DNA from 3 places in the Sutcliffiella horikoshii genome. Region 3 is predicted to be linked to each of the others. Evidence: riboswitches for the same ligand, from Rfam matches in the RefSeq annotation. Region 3 holds a riboswitch; each other region holds the start of a gene.
The links. A riboswitch is a leader RNA that binds a small molecule or an ion and turns the genes downstream of it on or off. The one in region 3 is predicted to bind thiamine pyrophosphate.

Region 1: linked by a shared signal. The riboswitch ahead of tenA (thiaminase II) and the one ahead of tenI (thiazole tautomerase TenI) in region 3 are both predicted to bind thiamine pyrophosphate.
Region 2: linked by a shared signal. The riboswitch ahead of thiT (energy-coupled thiamine transporter ThiT) and the one ahead of tenI (thiazole tautomerase TenI) in region 3 are both predicted to bind thiamine pyrophosphate.

Annotation. Positions count from the first base shown of each region.
Region 1 is NZ_CP082918.1:547,564-551,811, forward strand. It holds gene K7887_RS02965 (MBL fold metallo-hydrolase) at 1-111, shown strand, start outside; gene K7887_RS02970 (zinc-dependent alcohol dehydrogenase) at 127-1,260, shown strand; TPP riboswitch at 1,428-1,531, shown strand; gene tenA (thiaminase II) at 1,660-2,349, shown strand; gene K7887_RS02980 (PadR family transcriptional regulator) at 2,790-3,083, shown strand; gene K7887_RS02985 (DUF2812 domain-containing protein) at 3,080-4,248, shown strand, end outside.
Region 2 is NZ_CP082918.1:3,445,470-3,449,717, reverse strand. It holds gene K7887_RS17695 (MgtC/SapB family protein) at 1-231, opposite strand, end outside; gene K7887_RS17690 (DMT family transporter) at 356-1,237, shown strand; gene K7887_RS17685 (hypothetical protein) at 1,278-1,460, opposite strand; gene thiT (energy-coupled thiamine transporter ThiT) at 1,562-2,149, opposite strand; TPP riboswitch at 2,212-2,313, opposite strand; rRNA gene K7887_RS17675 (16S ribosomal RNA) at 2,719-4,248, shown strand, end outside.
Region 3 is NZ_CP082918.1:1,154,986-1,159,233, forward strand. It holds gene K7887_RS05980 (ABC transporter ATP-binding protein) at 1-1,388, shown strand, start outside; gene K7887_RS05985 (energy-coupling factor transporter transmembrane component T family protein) at 1,369-2,163, shown strand; TPP riboswitch at 2,224-2,330, shown strand; gene tenI (thiazole tautomerase TenI) at 2,430-3,044, shown strand; gene thiO (glycine oxidase ThiO) at 3,041-4,171, shown strand; gene thiS (sulfur carrier protein ThiS) at 4,155-4,248, shown strand, end outside.

The sequences.
Region 1 (4,248 bases), 610 kb from region 3:
GTCACTGGTCATGGGCCGGCCATGGAAGGTGAGGAACTGGCCCAAGGACTCACTAAACTTGTACAAAATTTTGAATCAATCGCTATTCCGGACTACGGAAAATATGTATAACAAAAGGAGAACATCATGAAAGCAGTCACCTACCAAGGGAAAAACACAGTAGTGGTAAAAAAAGTAGAAGCACCAAAAATTCAGGACCGTGAAGACGTCATTATCAGGATAACTTCGACTGCCATCTGTGGATCGGATCTTCATCTATACCAAGGGAATTTCCCATTACCGATCGGCTATATCATCGGGCACGAACCAATGGGGATTGTGGAGGAAGTGGGACCGGACGTGACAAAGGTGAAAAAGGGTGACCGCGTTGTCATCCCATTTACCGTCGCTTGCGGAAGATGCCATTACTGCGAACACGAGCTGGAAAGTCAATGTGATAACTCCAACCCGCACTATGACTCCGGAGGATATTTCGGCTACTCCGAAAAATTCGGAAATCATCCTGGCGGACAGGCAGAATACCTGCGCGTCCCGTTTGGCAACTTTACCCCATTTGTCATCCCGGAGGACTGCGAGCTGGAGGATGAATCACTCCTCCTCTTATCGGACGTCTTGCCAACTGCCTACTGGAGCGTGGTGAATGCAGGTGTGAAAGAGGGAGACACGGTCATTGTCCTAGGCTGCGGACCTGTAGGACTCATGGCCCAGCAATTCGCCTGGCAAAAAGGTGCCAAACGAGTCATCGCCGTCGATTACATTGGCAACAGGCTACAGCACTCCAAGCAACACATGCAAACAGAAGTCTTCGATTTCACCAAATATGACGACATGGGCGAAACCCTCAAGGAAGTGACAAAAGGCGGAGCCGACGTTGTCATCGACTGCGTCGGGATGGACGGGAAAAAGTCCCCGCTAGAATGGGTCGAGCAAAAAATGAAACTTCAAGGCGGAACACTTGGCCCGATCCAAATTGCCACCAAAGCCGTGCGAAAAGCAGGTACGTTACAGATTACAGGTGTGTATGGCGGATTGTACAATATGTTCCCGCTAGGACCGTTTTTCACCAGGAACATCAATATAAGAATGGGACAGGCCCCAGCTCGTCATTTTATGCCACACCTGTATGATCAAATTAAGAGTGGGAAACTTGATCCGACCAAAATCATTACACATAAAATGTCCTTGGATGAGGCAGCGCATGGATACGACATATTTAACAAAAAAGAAGATGACTGTATTAAGGTGATTTTGAAGCCATGATTGGGTCCGTTAAAGCGAGGGGGCAATATAATGTACCCCTCGTAAAGGACAAGTTGATTAAGGGTCAAGTAGCAGCTGGTACTTCGACCGACTTAGTTCAAGGTCCCTGTCTTCAAAATATAAAACGCTTGGAATAAATAACTATATATTGTAATATATTCATATAGAATATCCACTAGGGGAGCCAATAGGCTGAGACGGAGCTTTACGCGACGGACCCTTTGAACCTGATCTGGGTGATACCAGCGGAGGAAAGTGGTGCATTGAGTTTAGTACGTACATATTCTCATGCTCCTCTTTCCCATGGAAGAGGAGCTTTTTTCGTTAAAATAGCTAGGCTTGCTTCTTCTTTGGGAAAAGGTGGGTATTCTCCTAATTAATTTTGAGGAGGAATACGACATGAAGTTTTCAGAGCAGTTACGAAGAGAGGCAGATCCCATTTTTCAGGCGATTTTTGAACATCCGTTTGTAAAAGGGATCGGGGGAGGAAATGTACCAAAAGAGGCACTTATTCATTATGTAGAGCAAGATTTTGAGTATCTATCAACTTTTTGCAGAATTTATGGTCTGGCTGTTTCTAAATGCACCGACCGGGAAGATATGGCATTTTTTCAACAACAAATAGGGTTTGTGTTAAATTCTGAGGTGCATCCACACAATAATTTTTGTGAAGTAGCTGGCGTGCGTTATGAGGAATTACAAAAAGCACCACTTGCTCCGACTGCCCACCACTATACACGGCATATGATGGAAGCGGCAGCAAACGGGACACTAGGCGAAACACTTGCTGCCCTTGCCCCTTGCCCTTGGACATATTGGGAAATTGGGAAAAAGCTTATTCAAGAAGTGAAGCCAACACCTGATCATCCTTTTTATGAATGGATCATGTTTTACGGAAACGAGGAAGTGACTTCGATCACACAAGTGTTCATGGACAAAATTGATGCTTGTGCATCAACAGCAGGTGAAGAAGAAAAACAACGTATGCGAGACCATTTTATAACGAGCACACAATTAGAACACCAATTTTGGACAATGGCTTATACGCAGGAAAAGTGGCCTGTTGCTTTGGATCGGGTTAGAGTTTAGTAGATAGTTTAGTAACATTAGGGTACAGTAAAGGTCCTATGACCGGCTAGTATAATTTTTTGAATGAGAGAGGTTTGAAAAATGCAGGTGATCATAATGATTACCTGCATTTTTTTATTTTTTAGTACTTTCATAGAATAATAAAAATTAAACAAACGTTTGTAGAAACTGAAATTCATCATTGTAACAAAAGTTCTAAAAACCATTCGACAAACCTCAACCATTTTTGCATGCTATTTTAAAATATCTTCTAGCTATCCACAAAAGCTAAACCACTAAAAACTGGGCCACCGTGCCTGTCCCCTCCACCCAAAATCCCCTTGCATAAATATGTCGCACCGTGATATAGTCAAACTACGACATATGTCACAACGCGACACACTTGAAAGATAGAGGTGACCATATTGGATCTATCCAAAATCATAAAAAAATACATACCCATGACTGAAACCGCATTCTACATATTGCTGTCATTGACAGAACCGCGCCATGGCTATGGAATCATCAAACACGTCGAAGAAATCTCTAACGGTCGTATCCGCCTGGGCTCTGGAACCATTTACGGAACGCTGACGAAAATGCAAAAGGATGGAGTTATCACCGTGTTTGCGGATGCCGAGCGGAAAACGGTGTACGAAATCACCGATAGCGGCAAAGAGCTGATTACCGCAGAAATCGAGCGATTGAAGGAGCTTCACGGAAACGCATTGAAGTACGAGGGGGAATTCCTATGAAAACAATCATCAAACCATTATGGAGCTACGATGTACAGAAAACCGAACAATTGCTTACCGACCAGGCAAAAGCAGGCTATCACCTAACACAGCTTAACCGCTTCAAACGCCGCTTCACTTTCGAAAAGGGCAACCCAAAAGACGTAACCTACCGAATCGGCTACGACAAAATAAAACCCGCAACCCTTTCCAACACCATGCGCAATGACGGCTGGGAAAAAGTCACCCAAAGTGGCAAGTGGTATGTGATCGCAAACGAGAAACCGCAGGCAGAAGTGACTACTTCCACAAGTCGCGACGCCATCATCAAACGAAACAACTATATCTTTTATGCATTCATGGCCATACTCATCTACATAACCGGTGCAATGCTGGTAAACATAGCCCTCTTCTCCACCGTCTTTTTTGCAAGTGACGGAAACGTGGAAGTAGTGGAAAGTCCACTCTGGATCATCACCTACACCGGCTCAGCCCTAAGTACCGCTTTCTACTTTTTTATGATCTACTCTGTTTGGAAAATAAAGAAAACAAACAAATCCCTGTCACAAGAGAACCAAACAACATATTCGTCCCAACACACCCTAGATAAGAAAAACCTTACGAAAGCAGAAGAAAAACAACTAAAACGAGATGGACTAATCATTAAACGCCGCAAATTCGGCTGGATGTACTCGCCTGATAAACTGGAAAAGTGGCTAGAGCAACACGCAGCAGAAGGAAATCGCCTCCACCGCGTCAGCAAACTTGGCACCACCTTCTATTTCCGAGAAGGCGAGCCACAACATATCAAATACAGCGCAGACTACCAAAATCTATCGAATGATAGTTATTTCGAGATTCATAGACAAGCAGGTTGGAAGGATATATTCAGCTCCAAGGGTGCCATCCAAAAATGGACCATCTGGAGCAAGGAATACGAAGAAGGCGAAACACCACCAGCCTTGTACAGCGACAAAACGCACAAGCTCAAGCAAGCAAAGAAAGTCGCCTTCTCTTATACCGTGATCTTCCTACCGATGGTTCTAATGTATATGTTCATCGCCAGCATAAACATAGGCTTTCTGTTTCGAAAAGAAGAGGCGTGGACGTTACATGATACCAATACCATTATGTTTTTCCTTTGTATTCTCGTGTTCGGTACATTCATCACAAAGACTTGGATGTA
Region 2 (4,248 bases), 2.0 Mb from region 3:
AATTCGTCCAGGATCCATCGGTCTTGAGTATTCCTTAGAATAGAGAAAAGCAGATTCATAAGAAACGATGGTTAGAAGACATGCCATCACGGAGACGATTACGCAGGTTTTCAGTCCGAGTGGTTTTCCTTTTAATTCGCGTTCTAACCCTATTATTATTCCAGCTATTGAAGCAAAAACAAGTTTTACAATAAAATCGTATTCATCAAAATATTCCATGAACAATTCCATAAGGCCCCTCCTGTAACTAGAAAAGATATGATATTCTATATAAAAATAGTTATTAGTAAATTATAACAATATTCTGTAAAATTAGAAAGTTATTAAAAAATACTAACAGTTTGGGTGAAGGCAAATGAATAAGTGGTTTAATCCATACGTGGCTCTCGCGGTGGGAGTAGTTACTGTATCCACATCCGCCATTTTCGTGAAATTAGCGGATGCCCCTGCTGGAGTGGTAGCCTTCTACCGGTTGTTTTTCTCCGTAATACTACTACTACCCATATTTCTATATAAATATGTTGGGGAATTAAAGGATATTTCGAAGAGGGATTGGCTCTTCTCTGCGTTGGCAGGTGTATTCTTGGCGTTTCATTTTATTCTATGGTTTGAATCCTTAAACTATACCAGTGTAGCAAGTTCAACAGTGCTCGTAACCCTCCAGCCTTTATTTGCGTTTATTGGAACTTATTTGTTTTTCCAAGAAAGGCTCAGCACAAAAGCTATTGTAAGCGGATTGATGGCAATAGCCGGTAGTGTAATCATCAGTTGGGGTGATTTTCAGATTAGCGGAATGGCTTTATTTGGAGATGTATTGGCATTGGTGGCCTGTGCGCTTGTGACAGCATATCTGTTGTTCGGACAAGATGTCAGAAAAAGGCTGTCTTTAATAACTTATACATTTATTGTTTATGGGATTTGTTGCATTACTTTGCTTTTCTATGTACTAGTAACTGGGGAGTCTCTAACAGGATATTCTTCCACAGATTGGTTTTGGTTCTTAATGCTTGCAATCATTCCAACATTACTGGGCCACTCTTTTTTCAATTGGGCTGTTAAATATATCAGCACCAATGTCATTTCCATGAGCATTTTATTTGAACCGATTGGTGCAGCAGTACTCGCTTATTTTGTATTAAACGAAATGGTAACATGGACCCAATTCACAGGAGGATTGCTTGTGATGCTCAGTGTTGGTTATTTCTTAAGAGATAATCGTAAAAAAAATGAAAACTAAAAGCCGACACATTGTCGGCTTTATCTATTATATGTATAAATCATTGGAGTCTGGTGGCCATCATTGCAAAAAAGATGCCTAGTGAAAGGCTCACAATGAACCCTTCTCCGCGTACATTTCCTTCTTCATCACTTATACGCAACCCCTCAAAATATGCAAACAGTAATAAGCCAATTGAAGTCAGTAATGCTACAATAAATGCTGCGTATTTTACAAGATCCATATCTTATCCTCCTGTTTCACTTATTACTAGATTGTATGAGGGACTTTAATAGAACATTCTAGTAAATTTCTCGTAAAAAAAAGCTGGCCGTAGAGGCCAGCTTAAGCAACGGAATTATTAAAGGTAAATATTCGAGGGACTGTTTTAATCAAGAGTACCGTCACGATTGTGGCTATTACAAAACTCGGTAACATAAATGAGCCGTTATAAAGCAACGAATATAGCCATACTGGTTGCCCTTCTGGTGCCAGATAGTCAAAGTAGATTATTCCAGCAGTATAATGAGCCAAGAATCTTAGAAGGCAACCTATAAAAGAGGCAATACTTACATACATCACAAGCTTTTTTATCTCATCTCTCTTAGCGGATGTCGCAACTTGACTCGCTACAACTCCTGCAAAACCTAGAGAAGTAAATGCCACTATATAATCCAGAAAAATTTGAACTGGATCGATTCCCCAGAAGGTACCTGTTACTATCTGAAGTAGACCAAGAATAAAACCAGATAATATTCCGCCTTTTATTCCCCAGCGAAAGGCCATGATAAATACCGGTACCATTGAGATAGTTATTGCGCCACCTTGTGGCCATATCTGTAAAGATAAAACCCCGGCCAATAAGTCAAGTAAGTAAGCAAGAGCTCCAAAAATAGCAACTTCAACTAGAAATAATGTGTTATTCTTCTTCATGAATATCCCCCTTAACATAAAAAAAGCAATAAAGGAGGCCCTTTATTGCTTAAATGAAATAAGTAATAAATCCGCCACATCCCTACGATAGTACTAACTAACAGGTTCAAAGGGTCAGAACATCAAGTTCACTCTCAGCCGTTAAGGCCCCCCTCGTGGAAAAGAATTCAATTGTCTTCCTTCATCATACATAACCCACAAGAAAACGACAAGTTTTTTCAAAAGCAAACTATAATAGAAGAAGTAAGTTGTGTATATTCCATTAACAGAACCTCTATCAAAAATATTGAAAAAAAGTATTGCAATATAGTTGTAGAGGTGGTATATTTAATTTCGTCGCTGCGAGGGCAGTGATGAGATGTGAAAATGCTACTTCAAAAAAACAAAAAACAGCTTGACTTTAAAACGACAAGTTGTTATGATTAGGAAGTCGCTTTTGAGCGAATCTTGTAAGAAAATGATCTTTGAAAACTAAACAAAACAACAGCGTCATAACGTCGGTTCTACGGAACTGGCAAAATGATTTAAGTAACACAAGCTAGCAAATTTTGAGCAAAAGCTCAGACTCTTTATTGGAGAGTTTGATCCTGGCTCAGGACGAACGCTGGCGGCGTGCCTAATACATGCAAGTCGAGCGGACCTTTCAAAAGCTTGCTTTTGAAAGGTCAGCGGCGGACGGGTGAGTAACACGTGGGCAACCTGCCTGTAAGACTGGGATAACTTCGGGAAACCGGAGCTAATACCGGATAATATAAGGAACCTCCTGGTTCTTTATTGAAAGATGGTTTCGGCTATCACTTACAGATGGGCCCGCGGCGCATTAGCTAGTTGGTGAGGTAACGGCTCACCAAGGCAACGATGCGTAGCCGACCTGAGAGGGTGATCGGCCACACTGGGACTGAGACACGGCCCAGACTCCTACGGGAGGCAGCAGTAGGGAATCTTCCACAATGGACGAAAGTCTGATGGAGCAACGCCGCGTGAGCGATGAAGGCCTTCGGGTCGTAAAGCTCTGTTGTTAGGGAAGAACAAGTGCGAGAGTAACTGCTCGCACCTTGACGGTACCTAACCAGAAAGCCACGGCTAACTACGTGCCAGCAGCCGCGGTAATACGTAGGTGGCAAGCGTTGTCCGGAATTATTGGGCGTAAAGCGCGCGCAGGTGGTCCTTTAAGTCTGATGTGAAAGCCCACGGCTCAACCGTGGAGGGTCATTGGAAACTGGGGGACTTGAGTGCAGAAGAGGAAAGTGGAATTCCAAGTGTAGCGGTGAAATGCGTAGAGATTTGGAGGAACACCAGTGGCGAAGGCGACTTTCTGGTCTGTAACTGACACTGAGGCGCGAAAGCGTGGGGAGCAAACAGGATTAGATACCCTGGTAGTCCACGCCGTAAACGATGAGTGCTAAGTGTTAGAGGGTTTCCGCCCTTTAGTGCTGCAGCTAACGCATTAAGCACTCCGCCTGGGGAGTACGGTCGCAAGACTGAAACTCAAAGGAATTGACGGGGGCCCGCACAAGCGGTGGAGCATGTGGTTTAATTCGAAGCAACGCGAAGAACCTTACCAGGTCTTGACATCCTCTGACACTCCTAGAGATAGGACGTTCCCCTTCGGGGGACAGAGTGACAGGTGGTGCATGGTTGTCGTCAGCTCGTGTCGTGAGATGTTGGGTTAAGTCCCGCAACGAGCGCAACCCTTGATCTTAGTTGCCAGCATTCAGTTGGGCACTCTAAGGTGACTGCCGGTGACAAACCGGAGGAAGGTGGGGATGACGTCAAATCATCATGCCCCTTATGACCTGGGCTACACACGTGCTACAATGGACGGTACAAAGGGCAGCAAAACCGCGAGGTCGAGCCAATCCCATAAAACCGTTCTCAGTTCGGATTGCAGGCTGCAACTCGCCTGCATGAAGCCGGAATCGCTAGTAATCGCGGATCAGCATGCCGCGGTGAATACGTTCCCGGGCCTTGTACACACCGCCCGTCACACCACGAGAGTTTGTAACACCCGAAGTCGGTGGGGTAACCTTTTGGAGCCAGCCGCCTAAGGTGGGACAGATGATTGGGGTGAAGTCGTAACAAGGTAGCCGTATCGGAAG
Region 3 (4,248 bases):
TATCCTTCGAGATTAGAAAAGGGGAAAAGGTATTGATCCTTGGCCCCTCCGGAAGCGGGAAATCGACTCTTATTCAAGTGTTGGCAGGACTCATTCCCAAAGTGGTGGAAGTGCCGATGATTGTGAAAGAGCAGCTTTTGCCCAATTCATGGGGATATGTCTTCCAAGACCCGGATGCACAGTTTTGTATGCCCTATGTGGATGAAGAACTTGCGTTTTTACTGGAAAACCTCGCCGTTCCAAGAGAGAAGATGGGAAGACGGATTGTAGAAGCCCTTGATTTGGTGGGGTTGGACTTACCGAATTTCCACATGAAAATCCAGCAACTCTCAGGAGGGATGAAGCAGCGGCTTGCCATTGCTTCTGTCCTCGCGATGGAGCCAGATGTACTCTTTTTGGATGAACCGACCGCGTTATTAGATCCAGAAGGTACCAGGGAAGTATGGGATACCATTAAGAAAGTGGCAGATGATAAAACCGTCATCATCGTGGAGCATAAAGTGGAGCAGCTGCTTGATTTTGTGGAAAGGATCATTGTGTTGGATGACGCTGGAAATATAATTGCTGATGGTAAGACGCAAGATGTCTTTAAAACCTCGCTTTCTCATTTAAACCAATATGGAATATGGTACCCAGGTGCTTGGGAGAATTATTTGAAAAACAGAAAACCCTTCTCCATGCTTAACATGGAGGCTGAAACGGTGTTAAAAGTAAACGGTTATTCAGGCTTTCGTGGGAAAGAGAAAAAGATTTATGTGGAGGAAGCGGAAATTCGTAAGGGAGAATGGATTTCCGTGGTAGGGGAAAATGGGGCTGGAAAAAGCACATTGCTGGAATCGTTAATGAAGTTGTTAAAGACAGAAGGAACCCTCGAAATTAATGGGGAAAAGGTCATAAATATCCCCACTGACAAGGTAACTTTCGTTTTCCAGAACCCTGAATTCCAATTTGTAACCAAATCTGTGGAAGCGGAAGTTGCTTATACACTGCGCCTAAAGAAAATGGACGAAGGATTGGTATTGGAAAAGGTAGAGGAAATGCTGAGACTTTTCCAATTGGACCACGTGCGTCATCACCATCCATACCAATTATCCGTTGGCCAAAAGCGCAGGCTGAGCGTAGCGGCTGCTGTCATCCATCAGCCGAGTATTCTTCTATTGGATGAACCGACATTTGGCCAGGACAGTAGAAACACATTTGCCATGCTGGAATGGTTGGAAGCATTAAAGGAAGCAGGCGTCGCTATCTTGATGGTTACACATGATGAGAACATTGTTACCGAGTTTGCTGACACCATTTGGACAGTAAAGGATGGAAACCTTATTGATATGAGGAGTAAGGAGAGATTAAGAGGCAGGGGAGAAAAGGATGCAGTTGGAGCTTTATAAAAATAAATCATGGATGCATGATATTAATCCGAGCTTCAAACTACTAGGGATGGTCCTCCTTTTTATAGGTGTCCTGTTCATTCATAATATCAATATCATGCTGAACTTAACCGGAATTCTATTGTTAGTCTATCTTTTAATGACGGGGCAATCGTATAAACTGAAGCTTCTTTTATTGATTCCATTTGTCTTTTTATTTTTCACATCGGCTGTCTCAATGGTTCTGTTTGGAAAGGGAGAAACCACCTGGTTGGAATTCGGATTAATTCATGTCTCGGAGGAAAGTTTTTATCGTGGAATTCATTTAGGGTTACGGTCCCTTGCCTTTGCTTTTTGCGGGTTGATATTCGCCCTGACGACCCGGCCGGTATATTTATTCTATTCATTGATGCAGCAATGGAAGCTACCGCCGAAATTTGCTTATAGCTTTATGGCGGGTATCCGTCTTTTGCCGTTAATCCTACAGGAGTTTCTCACCTTGAGGAAGGCGCTGATTGTTAGGGGAGTGGAGCAGAAAGGCAACTTGTTGAAAAAGATGTACTTTTACAGCATCCCTTTACTCTCCCAAAGTATCAGAAGAGCCCATCGAATTGCTGTGGCAATGGAAGCGAAGCGTTTCAGTAATCAAAAGAATCGTACCTTTTATTACGAGTTGGGCTACTCCCGGATGGATCTTTGGTTCGTGTTTTTAATCCTGTTGATGATTGCTTTGTCCCTTTATCTTGGCATAAGGCTACCCTATGTACCAGTAACGGATGTCAGATACAGCGGATAGTATGCATTTCTTTTGAAAATTAGGAATTGTGTGCTATACTGAAGCCATCAATTAAATAACTCGTAACACTAGGGGAGTCAATAGTGACTGAGATGGAAAGAGTAATTTCCAGACCCTTTGAACCTGATCTAGTTTGTACTAGCGTAGGGAAGTGGAAATGTTCTATCACTGTTGGCTATACATACCACACATAGATAAAACCCACTCTTTACGTTAAAGAGTGGGTTTTTTGCGTTGTAAAAAGTTTTACAAAAGGGTGAGAATCTTTGCAATTACATCTTATTACGGATGGTAAAAAAACGAAGGAAGAGCTTGTAGCTATCTTGTGTGAAGTCCATGAGTCAGTGGATTTCATCCATGTAAGAGAAAAACACCGAAGTGCAATAGAGGTCTTTGAGCTGGTTGATGAGCTGATTAAATCTGGAATCCAGCCCAGGAAAATCATCATAAACGACCGTATCGATGTTGCCCATGTGCTTCATGTCGGCGGCGTACAACTGGCTTATCACAGTCTTGGAGTTTCAGAGATTCGCAGAAATTTTCCTGAATTAAGGGTGGGGAAGTCGGTACATAGTTACGAAGAGGCAATACAGGCAGAAAGGGATGGGGCTGATTTTGTCGTATATGGCCATATTTATTCGACCTCTTCTAAGGAGGGGTTGATACCCAAAGGACTGATGGGATTAAAAAGATTAACAACATCCTTGAAGATACCCGTTATTGCCATAGGTGGAATAACTCCTGACAAACTTCAGGAATTAAGGAGTGCCGGGGCCGGTGGGATTGCGGTCATGTCCGGAATCATGGATGCAAATAATAACGCTCATGCAGCGAAAGCCTTTCAAGCAGCATTGCTTGCCGAAAAGGAGGAGATTGGATGAAAAAAAGCTATGACGTAATTATTATCGGTGGTGGTGTTAACGCCTGTTCCATTGCGTACTATCTTGCCGGTGAAGGAAGAAGTGTATTGCTTTTGGAAAGGGAAAAGTTGGCGGGCAAGGCATCGAGTGCAGCTGCAGGCATGCTTGGAGCCCAGGTAGAAGTGAGTGAAGAAGGAGCACTTTTTGATATTGCCAAGGAAAGCAGGGCGATGTTTCCCTCTCTTCAGTACGAATTGAAGGAGCACTCGGGAATCGACATAGAACTTGTGCAGAAAGGGATGCTGAAGCTTGCCATGAATGAGGAAGAGGAACGGCACCTAAAAAGCACGATTGCCTTCCAACAAAAGCTAGGGGAACGGGCAGAATGGCTTGCGCCTGAACAAGTAGCAGCAAGGGAGGGGCAACTATCGGATGCTCTGTTGGGGGCGATGGACATTCCGATGGATGGCCATGTCAACCCTGAACGACTTACCCATGCATTTGCGAAATCGGCCGTCAACCTTGGAGCGGAAGTGAAAGAGTATGTAGAGGTGTACTCGCTACTGATGGATGGGAGTACCGTTAAAGGTGTTGAAACAAGCAACGGTACGTTTCATGGGGGAAATGTAGTCGTTGCAGCAGGCGCTTGGAGTAAAAGGCTGCTTGGTGAGTGCGGCGTGACCGTTTCCGCATATCCGGTAAAAGGGGAGTGCTTCTCTGTCATCACAGAGCGACCATTGCTCGCAAGTACTATTTTTACAGAAAGCTGTTACATTGTTCCGAAAAGCGGAAACAGGCTAGTTATCGGGGCCACGATGATCCCTGACACTTTTTCTGAGAATGTTACGGTAGGTGGGCTTTTTCAGTTAATGGAGGAAGCTGCCAGAGTGCTTCCGGCTTTGAAGAGCGCCACTTTTGAGAAAGCTTGGTCAGGGATACGCCCGCAAACGGGGGATGGTCTTCCATATCTGGGGCAGCATCCGAAATATAAGAATCTTGTCATCGCTACCGGACATTATCGGAATGGAATCCTACTATCCCCCATCACAGGAAAACTTGTAACAAAAATGATTCAAGGTGAGCCTTTGCCTGTTTATATGGAAGCTTTTAAGTTAGATAGAGTAAAAGAATATGCAAGGGGTGAGTAGTTTGAAACTAATTATTAATGGTGACGCTATCGAAATTCCGGATTCAGTGAAGACCGTATCGGAACTGTTAGTGCATT